DNA from 2 places in the Streptomyces sp. NBC_00829 genome. Region 1 is predicted to be linked to the other one. Evidence: riboswitches for the same ligand, from Rfam matches in the RefSeq annotation. Region 1 holds a riboswitch; the other holds the start of a gene.
The links. Region 1 has a riboswitch for thiamine pyrophosphate ahead of thiC (phosphomethylpyrimidine synthase ThiC). Riboswitches for the same ligand answer to the same signal wherever they lie in the genome.

Region 1 (5,387 bases):
CCGCCGACGCGGCACCCAGCACGGCTGCCGCGGTGAGCACACCGATCGCGGTGGCCACTGTCCGCCTGCGGGAGTTGGGTAGTGCACGCACTGTATGGTCCGCCCTTTGTGTGAGGGGAATTCAGCGGTGGCGAACTGCGGAAGACGCGGCAACAGGCCAAGCGGTTCCCGCCGCAAGGGAATTCATTTCAGATACCGAGTACCGATTCCTTGATTCCACCACGCAAAGGGAATGCCCGATTTACCTGGAGATGGGGGTGCGCATCGGGACACAGCCACCGCGGCAGCCGTGGCACACGACAAAGCGCCCCTCACGAACCAACCGGGCTGCGAGGGGCGCCGCTACCCGTTTTCAGCTGAGGGCAGCCTCCTTACCAATCCCATACGCGGTCATCCCGGTGGTCCCAACGCGCAAGGGGGTCGACGCTATCGACGCCGAGCGCCTTGACGCCGGCCGCGCGCAGGTCGTCCGAGCCGTTGCCGGATTCCTCCTGCGTGTGCTGTGTCTGTGCGCCGGTGTGGTGCGTCGTGGCCTGGCCTGCGGCGAAGGCAGCGCCGCTGCCCAGGAACGCGAGGGCGGCACCGCCGGCCAGCGCGAGCCGCAGCCGGCTTGAGCTTGCGCCAGGGCGCCGGTGCAAGGCGGGGGTCGACGAGGGCTGATCGTAGTCAGAACTCATGTTGGTATCCCTTCGTTGAGATTTGCGGGCACTTCCAAGGGTTCCGCGGGTCCTATGGAGTTGCTTCAACCTCAACAGACGAGGGACCGGTGTGGAAACCGAAAAACCTCCGACCGAGCACAATCCTTCGGTACAGTTCCGAACCGCTTCGGTCCCGGCAGCAAATACCGCCGGTACGGCTCCGTCAGGCTATCCGGTAACCATTTTGCTTCAACTTCGCGGCGTCGGTCATGGTGCTCCGGCTGGAGAATTGCTGAGGCCGTACACTGTCCGGCTTCTCGGGCAGGCACGACCCCCCGCGCGCAATGCGTCCGAGTGGCGCAAGTCACCGTCGGAATCCCACAACGACAGCAACACATGCCGTACGGGCCAACTCGAAAGGGGTGCCGCCCAGGAGGCGACACCCCTTACTTCGAGGCCCCCTGTGCGACAGGGGAGGCTGAGACGCCGGAAGATCAGTCAGCAATCGGCAGGTACAGCCGGTTGCCCCGGGCCGCGAACTCGGCAGACTTGGCCATCATCCCGGCCCTTGCGTCATCGACGCTGGTCAGCGGCTCATCGGAGCCGAACTGTTCCGCGATGCTTCTACTGATCTTCATGCTGCAGAACTTCGGGCCGCACATCGAGCAGAAATGCGCGGTCTTCGCCGGCTCCGCGGGCAGCGTCTCGTCGTGGAACTCCCGGGCCGTGTCCGGGTCGAGGGCCAGATTGAACTGGTCCTCCCACCGGAACTCGAACCGGGCGTCGGACAGCGCGTCGTCCCATTCCTGGGCACCCGGGTGGCCCTTGGCCAGGTCCGCCGCATGGGCCGCGATCTTGTAGGTGATGACGCCCGTCTTGACGTCGTCACGGTTGGGCAGGCCCAAGTGCTCCTTGGGCGTGACGTAGCAGAGCATCGCGGTGCCCCACCAGGCGATCATCGCCGCCCCGATACCGGAGGTGATGTGGTCGTACGCCGGGGCCACGTCCGTCGTGAGCGGGCCGAGCGTATAGAAGGGTGCCTCCTCGCAGATCTCCTGCTGGAGGTCGATGTTCTCCTTGATCTTGTGCATCGGGACGTGACCGGGACCCTCGATCATCGTCTGCACATTCAAACGCTTGGCGATCGAGTTCAGTTCGCCCAGCGTGCGCAACTCGGCGAACTGCGCCTCGTCGTTGGCGTCCGCGATCGAGCCGGGCCGCAGACCGTCACCGAGGGAGTACGTCACGTCGTACGCGGCGAGGATCTCGCAGAGCTCCTCGAAGTTCTCGTAGAGGAACGACTCCTTGTGGTGTGCCAGGCACCACGCCGCCATGATCGAGCCACCGCGCGAGACGATGCCGGTCTTGCGGTTGGCGGTCAACGGGACGTAGGGCAGCCGTACGCCGGCGTGCACCGTCATGTAGTCGACGCCCTGCTCGGCCTGCTCGATGACCGTGTCCTTGTAGATCTCCCAGGTCAGGTCCTCGGCCTTGCCGTCGACCTTCTCCAGCGCCTGGTAGAGCGGCACGGTACCGATCGGCACGGGGGAATTGCGGAGCACCCACTCGCGGGTGGTGTGGATGTTGCGGCCGGTGGAGAGATCCATGACGGTGTCCGCGCCCCAGCGCGTCGCCCAGGTCATCTTCTCGACCTCCTCCTCGATCGAGGAGGTGACCGCGGAGTTGCCGATGTTGGCGTTGACCTTCACCAGGAATCGCTTACCGATGATCATCGGCTCGATCTCCGGGTGGTTGACGTTGGCCGGCAGCACGGCCCGCCCCGCCGCGATCTCCTCACGCACGACCTCGGGGGAGACGTTCTCGCGGATCGCGACGTACTCCATCTCCGGTGTGATCTCGCCGCGGCGGGCATACGCCAGCTGCGTCACCGCGACTCCGTCCCGGCCCCGGCGGGGCTGGCGCGGACGGCCCGGGAAGACCGCGTCGAGGTTGCGCAGACCACCCCTCGGCGCGGTGTGCTTGATGCCATCGTCCTCGGGTCGGACGGGCCTGCCCGCGTACTCGTCGGTGTCGCCCCGACCGATGATCCAGTTCTCCCGCAGCGGTGACAGGCCCCGGCGGACATCGGTCTCGACGTTCGGGTCGGTGTAGGGACCGGACGTGTCGTACAACGTCACGTCCTTGCCGTTGGTGAGGTGCACCTGGCGGACCGGCACACGGAGGTCGGGGCGCGAACCCTCGACGTATCCCTTGTGCCAGCCGATGGACTTCCCGCTCTCCTCAGTGCTGGAGGCAGGCGTGCGTGCGTCCTGAACGGTCATGAGACCTACTCCCTACGCCGGCATTACCCGGTAACAGGTTCGGCGGTCGGCGCAGCCGCTTCCGTACCGTTCGTACGGATTTCAGCGCCCTCTCAGCCCGGTGCTCCGAGCTCCCGCGTGTGCAAAGGTGCCACCACGCTAGCGTCATTTCTGGCGTGCTGAACAGTGCGCCCCTCTCGTTGTTGCGATGATCTGTCGGTGACCTCACCGCCGACCTCCTCGCCGCCGACGCCCGAGCCCCATGGCCACTCGCACAGCCATGGGCCCGCCGCGCCCGTCTCTCGGCACCTGCGCAAGGTCATCGCCGCGGTGCTGATTCCTTTCGCCACCGCCGTCGTCGTGGGTCTCGTCGTCCTGTGGCCGGGCGGCGCCCCCGGCCATGAGCGCACCGGCGTCGGCTTCGACCGGCAGACTGAGCAGGGCAAGGTCGTACGGGTCGACAAGGTCGACTGCAAGGACGTGAACGCCGCACAGGTCCCGCCGACCGGCGACACCTCCACCACTGAGGGGCGCGAGGCGGTCAACTCCCAGCAGGGCAAGTGCGGGAAGGCGACGGTCGAGGTCACCACCGGCAAGGACAAGGGCCGCACGTTCGTCGAGATCGTCCAGCCTGACGCACCACGGCAGTTGACGGCCGGCCAGGGTGTGGTGGTGGCGTACGCCCCCGACGCGCCCCGCGATCTCCAGTACTCCGTGACCGATGTCGACCGGAAGTTCCCCTTGGTGCTGCTGGCCGGGATCTTCGCGCTCACTGTGGTGGTGGTGGGGCGGATGCGGGGCGTGATGGCGCTGATCGCGCTCGCCGCCTCGTTCGCCGTACTGACCCTGTTCATCCTGCCCGCGATCCTGGAAGGCTCCAATCCGCTGATCGTCGCCGTCGTCGGCGCGAGCGCGATCATGCTGATCGCCCTCTATCTCTGCCACGGGCTCACCGCGCGCACCTCGGTCGCCGTGCTCGGCACACTGATCTCGCTGCTGCTGATCGGGCTGCTCGGCTCCCTCTTCGTCGGCTGGGCGAGTCTGTCCGGCAACACCGACGACAACACCGGCCTGATCCACGGCCTGTATCCGAGCATCGATCTGAGCGGTCTGCTGCTGGCGAGCGTCATCATCGGCTCGCTCGGCGTGCTCGACGATGTGACGGTCACCCAGACCTCGGCGGTCTGGGAACTGCACCAGGCGGATCCCGGCATGGGCCGCAAGTCGCTCTACCGGGCCGGCATCAGGATCGGCCGCGACCACATCGCGTCCGTCGTGAACACCCTCGTCCTGGCATACGCGGGTGCCGCGTTGCCCCTGCTGCTGCTCTTCTCGGTGGCCCAGAGCAGTGTCGGGACGGTGGCCACCAGCGAGCTGGTGGCGGAGGAAATCGTACGGACCTTGATCGGGTCGATCGGGCTGGTCGCCTCGGTGCCGTTGACGACCGCCCTCGCGGCGGTGGTGGTCTCCGCCGACCGGCAGGGGCCGCCGGCCGCGGCCGGCACGACTGCCGCACGGAGCGGCAAGGGCCGACGCCGCAAGAAGTAGGGGAGGGGCCCGGCGCTGAGACGGCGCTCGGCGAGCTCAACCGGCGCTCGGCGACGGCCTGGACGGCGCTCGGGCTCAGCCTGCGTTCTCCTCGGCGAGGATGCGGCCGAGGGCTTCCTCGAGACTGCACTCGAAGTCACCGAGCGTACGCTCCTGGCCGAGCGGCACCAGCTTGTCCGTGCGGTCGAGGAAGGCCACGACGGGCGCCGCGCTCACCCGGAACAGCGCACGGTCCGAGCCGACCTGCAGCCGGATGTGCACATCACCGAGCTCGTCGGGCTGGGTGGGCGCGATGTGCACATCGCCGTCCCCGGTCGGTGCGTTGACGCCGTCCAGCAGCAGCTCCCGCCCGAAAGTCCAGGTCACCGGGGCGTCCCCGGGCAGATGGAAGGTCATCCGCACGGCGAACGGATCCTTCGTCTCGTACCCGAGCTCCACCGGGATCCGGAATGAGAGCTCCTCGGAGACAAGGAAACTCATCAGGACCTCGGCCTGGACCGACTCGCGCATCGTCTACCCCGCAATGGATCAAGCAATGAACAAAGCACTCGGATCAAAACGGCCAGGAATGATCCCTCATGGCCCTCTTGACGCAATGGTCCAGTAAGCACCAGCAGATCACAAGGAGTGATTTTTCAGATACTGATAGAGAACGCGAGGGAGCCGAGCAGCCCGCCCATTCCATTGCGTAGCTGTTCGACTGCGGGAAGCAACCGTTCTTCCTGGTGAAGCGGGAGAGAAATGGCCATCGTGGCCGCTCCGGATCCGGCCGTGATCGGGATGGCGGCACAGACCGTGCCGAGCGCATATTCCTGTCGCTCGACGACCGGTTGCATGCGCTCGATGGAAGAGAGCCGTTGCAGAAGTGAGCGGCGATCACGCACGGAATAGGGAGTGACCGGCTGCACCGGATGGCGGTCGAGATGATCGCGGCGGGCCT
Region 2 (5,387 bases), 1.9 Mb from region 1:
TGGCCACGCCCGAGGAGGTGGCGCTGCTCCAGCTGGCGCCGGAGAGTGGGTGGTGGAACTTCACCGCACCACGTACACGGCCGACGGGACCGTTGTGGAGTTCGCCATCGGCATCCACGCGGCCACTCGCTTCGCGTGGGCGTACGACTTCAAGGTCCCCGTCTCGGGGAACGGGGGTGCCCAGTGATCTCGGTTCAGTCGTGGTCCGATGCGCAGCGCCTCTGGGATTCCAGCTGATGCACCACGAGCCGCGCCGCTGCTCGGTGGGCATCGGACTCGGCAGCCACGACCTCGGTGTAGCCGACGTGGCGGTCGACCTGTACCGGCGCGGCATGATGCCGCTCGTCGTCTTCACGGGCGCCACGAGCCGTACGACGCGCGAACGGATGCCCCGCGGGGAAGCCGAGCACTACCGGGAGCGGGCGGGCCCTGGAACTGGGTGTGCCGACGTCGGCGATCCTTGTCGAGCCGAACGCGCGGAACAGGGGGGAGAGCATTCGCTTCTCGCGCGCGCTGCTCGCGGAGCGGGGCATCGACGTCTCGTCCGTCCTCCTCGTCAGCAAGCCGTATGAGGAGCGGCGGGCCTACGTGACCGCCCGGAAGCTCTGGCCCGAAGTCGAGATCGTCAGCGCGTCCGCGCCGATGACCCTTGCGGAGTACGTGGACTCGCTTGGGGACGCTCGGCTCGTAGTGGACATGCTCGTCGGGGCTCAGCAGCGCCTGCTCGTTTACCCGAAGCAGGGCTTCATGATCAATCAAGAGGTTCCGGCCCCTGTGACTGCCGCATACCAGCGGCTCCGCGCGGAGGGGTTCACGTGCCGCATCGTCCCGGAACACAGCCACCACTGAGTGGGTGGTGCCCGTCGTCACGACTCTCGAAGGATGAGCCCCGGGCCCTCGGCCTGGGGCTCACGTAGTACCCAAACGTCACCGTGCAGGAGACCGAGGTTCAGCGCTTCTTGGTCTTCCGCTGTTGCCGGGGCGTCCAGTCCCCTCGGTGTTTCTGGCATCGGGAGTAGCCGATCATTGCCGGGTTCTTGCACGGCTTCCCTGTCGTGGTCTTGGTCGATCCGCACTTGACCTGGTAGCCCACGTGTCCTCCCCTGTCGATGGAGCGAGACAGGGAAATCGTCCCCTGAGCTGGTCGGCGCGGGGGTGCTGTTCGTCTCAGGAGGCCAGATTTTGGGCCCTTGCGGCCGGATCCGGCGAGCATCCGACAAGGTCAGAGGGGCGATACCGGGCCGTCTGTGGGCCGTCCCGGGGCGACCGGGGACGGCCCACAACGACCACCAACGACCACCACAGAGGTCCTGCGCCCCAGGCCACGAGAATCCTTCTGCGACACTGGTACCACCATGCCCAAGCCCGGAGAACTCACTTTCGTCGCGCCCCGCGGAGCCAAGAAGCCCCCGCGGCATCTCGCCGACCTCACGCCCGCCGAGCGCAAGGACGCCGTCGCCGCGATCGGAGAGAAGCCGTTTCGCGCCAAGCAGCTCTCGCAGCACTACTTCGCGCGGTACGCCCACGACCCCGCCCAGTGGACGGACATTCCGGCCGCCGCGCGCGAGAAGCTCGCCGCCGAGCTGCTGCCCGATCTGATGTCCGTCGTCCGGCACATCTCCTGTGACGACGACACCACCCGCAAGACCCTGTGGCGGCTGCACGACGGGACGCTTGTCGAATCTGTCCTGATGCGTTACCCGGACCGGGTGACCATGTGCATCTCGTCGCAGGCCGGCTGCGGGATGAACTGCCCCTTCTGCGCCACCGGCCAGGCCGGGCTCGACCGTAATCTGTCGACCGCCGAGATCGTGCACCAGATCGTCGACGGCATGCGCGCCCTGCGTGACGGCGAGGTGCCGGGCGGGCCCGCGCGGCTGTCCAACATCGTCTTCATGGGCATGGGCGAGCCGCTCGCCAACTACAAGCGGGTCGTCGGCTCGATCCGCCGGCTCACCGACCCCGAGCCGGACGGGCTCGGCCTTTCGCAGCGCGGGATCACCGTCTCGACCGTCGGTCTGGTGCCCGCGATGCACCGCTTCGCCGACGAGGGCTTCAAATGCCGTCTCGCCGTCTCGCTGCACGCCCCCGACGACGAGCTCCGCGACACCCTGGTCCCGGTCAACACGCGCTGGAAGGTCCGCGAGGTCCTCGACGCCGCCTGGGAGTACGCCGAGAAGTCCGGCCGCCGTATTTCCATCGAGTACGCCCTGATCAGGGACATCAACGACCAGGGGTGGCGGGGCGACCTGCTCGGCCGGCTGCTCAAGGGCAAGCGCGTCCATGTGAACCTGATCCCGCTGAACCCGACGCCCGGGTCGAAGTGGACCGCCTCCCGTCCGGAAGACGAGAAGGCGTTCGTGGAGGCGATCGCGGCCCACGGAGTGCCGGTGACCGTCCGGGACACCCGTGGCCAGGAGATCGACGGAGCGTGCGGTCAGCTCGCGGCGTCCGAGCGGTAGTCTGGGTTCGAACATTTGCATATTCCGACAGGGGAGCGCCACAGCGCTGAGAGTGCGACACCGTCAGGTCGCAGACCCTCTGAACCTTGCCCAGGTCATTCTGGGTAGGAAGTTCGGTCATCACTCAAGCTGTTGCGCCCTGCTCACCTTGTGAGCAGGGCCGCGTCTCTTCCTGGTCACTCCAGGAGGAATCTCAGTGAGCACCACCCAGAAGTTGGCGGTCACCGCCGTCGCCGCCGCCCTTGGCGTGTCCACGCTCGCCGCCTGCGGCGGGGAGTCCAAGGACAGCGCCGACAGCGGCCGGACGTCCAAGACCGTGACGCTGGTCAGCCATGACTCGTTCGTCGCCTCTCCGGCCGTGCTGAAGCAGTTCACGAAGGAGACCGGCTACACGGTCAAGGTACTGAAGAGCGGTGACGCGGGCGCGGCCCTGAACAAGGAGATCCTCACCAAGGGCTCCCCCCAGGGCGATGTCTTCTTCGGTGTCGACAACACCCTCCTCTCCCGCGCCCTCGACAACGGTCTCTTCACTCCGTACGAGGCCAAGGGCCTGGCCCAGGTGCCGGACGACGTGCAGCTCGACAAGGGCGAGCACCGCGTCACGCCCGTCGACACCGGCGACATCTGCGTCAACTACGACAAGAAGTACTTCGCCGACAAGAAGATCGCCCCGCCGCGGTCCTTCGACGACCTCATCAAGCCGCAGTACAAGAACCTCCTGGTCACAGAGAACGCGGCCACGTCCTCGCCCGGCCTCGGCTTCCTCCTCGGCAGCATCGGCAAGTACGGCGAGCAGGGCTGGCAGGACTACTGGAAGAAGCTGAAGAACAACGGCGTCAAGGTCGTCGACGGCTGGGAGCAGGCGTACAACGAGGAGTTCTCCGGTTCCGCCGGAGGAAGGAAGGCCAAGGCGGACCGGCCGCTGGTCGTCTCGTACGCCTCCAGCCCGCCGGCCGAGGTCATCTTCGCCAGCCCTCAGCCGTCCCAGGCGCCCACAGGTGTCGCGACCGGGACCTGCTTCCGTCAGACGGAGTTCGCGGGACTGCTGAAGGGAGCGAAGAACGAGAAGGGCGGCAAGGCCCTGATCGACTTCCTGATCTCCAAGCAGTTCCAGGAGGACATGCCGCTGAACATGTTCGTCAACCCGGTGGTCAAGGGCGCGAAGCTGCCCGAGGCGTTCACCCGGTTCGGCGCGGTCGTCGACAAGCCGGAAACGGTCGCACCCGACACGATCGCCAAGAATCGTGAGCAGTGGGTCCAGTCGTGGTCCTCGCTCGTAGTGAAGTAACCACCTCCTTCCGCGGGAGCGCGGCGCGGCTCGGACTGATGGCCGGGCCCGTCGCGTTCTTCGCGGTCTTCTTCGCCTATCCCGTCGTCGCGATCATCGGCCGAGGACTCCACACCGACAGGGTGTGGCAGTTCGGGCGGATCGGCGAGGTGCTGAGCCGCCCCGACATCCAGCACGTGCTCTGGTTCACCACCTGGCAGGCGCTCGCCTCGACCGCGCTCACCCTGCTCGTCGCCCTGCCGGGGGCGTATGTCTTCGCCCGTTTCTCCTTCCCCGGCAAGCGGCTGCTGCGGGCGGTGGTCACGGTTCCGTTCGTCCTGCCGACCGTCGTCGTCGGCACCGCGTTCCTCGCGCTCCTCGGCCGCGGCGGGCTGCTGGACGAGGTGTGGGGCGTCCGGCTCGACACCACGGTGTGGGCGATCCTGCTCGCGCACGTCTTCTTCAACTACGCCGTCGTCGTACGCACCGTGGGCGGACTGTGGTCGCAGCTCGACCCGCGCCAGGAGGAGGCGGCCCGGGTACTGGGCGCAGGGCGGTTCGGGGCTTGGCGGCGGGTGACACTGCCGGCGCTCGGTCCTGCCGTCGCCGCCGCCGCCCTGATGGTCTTCCTTTTCACCTTCACCTCCTTCGGCGTCGTCCAGATCCTCGGCGGCCCGACGTTCTCCACGCTTGAGGTGGAGATCTACCGGCAGACGGCCCAGCTGCTGGATCTGTCCACCGCCGCCGTACTCACCCTGGTGCAGTTCGCCGCGGTCGGCGCGATCCTGGCCGTGCACGCGCGGACCGTACGGAAGCGGGAAGCCACGCTGAAGCTGGTCGACCCAGCGCAGACCGCCCGCAGGCCACGCGGCGCCGGACAGTGGGCGCTGCTCGGCGGAGTACTCACGACGATCCTGGTGCTGGTGCTCGTGCCGCTCGGCGTGCTGGTCGAGCGGTCCTTCGACGGGCCCGACGGGTACGGGTTCGCCTACTACCGGGCCCTCGCCTCCACCGACGCGGCGGGCGGCACGTTCCTCGTCCCGCCGATCGAGGCGGTCTGGAACTCGCTGCAGTACGCACTGGCCGCGACCGCCATCGCGCTCGCCGTAGGCGGGCTCGCGGCAGCCGCACTCACCCGGCGTGCGGGCCGGCTCCTCCGCGGCTTCGACGGGCTGCTGATGCTGCCCCTCGGCGTCTCCGCGGTGACCGTCGGCTTCGGCTTCCTGATCACGCTCGACGAGCCGCCGCTCGATCTGCGCACCTCGTGGATCCTCGTACCGCTGGCGCAGGCGCTCGTCGGCGTCCCCTTCGTCGTACGGATCATGCTGCCCGTGCTGCGCGCGGTCGACGGCAGGCTGCGCGAGGCCGCGGCCGTGCTCGGGGCGTCGCCGCTGCGGGTCTGGCGCGAGGTCGATCTGCCTCTGGTGAGGCGGGCGTTGCTGATCGCGGCGGGTTTCGCCTTCGCGGTCTCGCTCGGTGAATTCGGTGCGACCGTCTTCATCGCCAGGCCGGACAACCCAACGCTCCCCGTTGCCGTCGCCCGGCTTCTCGGCCGGCCCGGCGAGCTCAACTACGGCCAGGCGATGGCTCTTTCGACGATCCTGATGATGGTGTGCGCGGCGGCGCTGCTGCTCCTCGAACGCATCCGTCCCGACAAG

Region 2: another riboswitch for thiamine pyrophosphate. It lies ahead of OG293_RS08790 (thiamine ABC transporter substrate binding subunit); the one in region 1 lies ahead of thiC (phosphomethylpyrimidine synthase ThiC).

Annotation. Positions count from the first base shown of each region.
Region 1 covers NZ_CP108867.1:4,065,203-4,070,589, reverse strand. The annotation lists gene OG293_RS17755 (M4 family metallopeptidase) at 1-91, opposite strand, end outside; gene OG293_RS17750 (hypothetical protein) at 372-677, opposite strand; gene thiC (phosphomethylpyrimidine synthase ThiC) at 1,133-2,920, opposite strand; TPP riboswitch at 2,913-3,047, opposite strand; gene OG293_RS17740 (YibE/F family protein) at 3,119-4,447, shown strand; gene OG293_RS17735 (SsgA family sporulation/cell division regulator) at 4,523-4,957, opposite strand; gene OG293_RS17730 (IclR family transcriptional regulator) at 5,083-5,387, opposite strand, start outside.
Region 2 covers NZ_CP108867.1:2,163,090-2,168,476, reverse strand. The annotation lists partial or broken gene OG293_RS08805 (UTRA domain-containing protein) at 1-187, shown strand, start outside; partial or broken gene OG293_RS08800 (YdcF family protein) at 184-849, shown strand; gene rlmN (23S rRNA (adenine(2503)-C(2))-methyltransferase RlmN) at 1,356-2,462, shown strand; TPP riboswitch at 2,482-2,591, shown strand; gene OG293_RS08790 (thiamine ABC transporter substrate binding subunit) at 2,659-3,750, shown strand; gene OG293_RS08785 (ABC transporter permease) at 3,789-5,387, shown strand, end outside.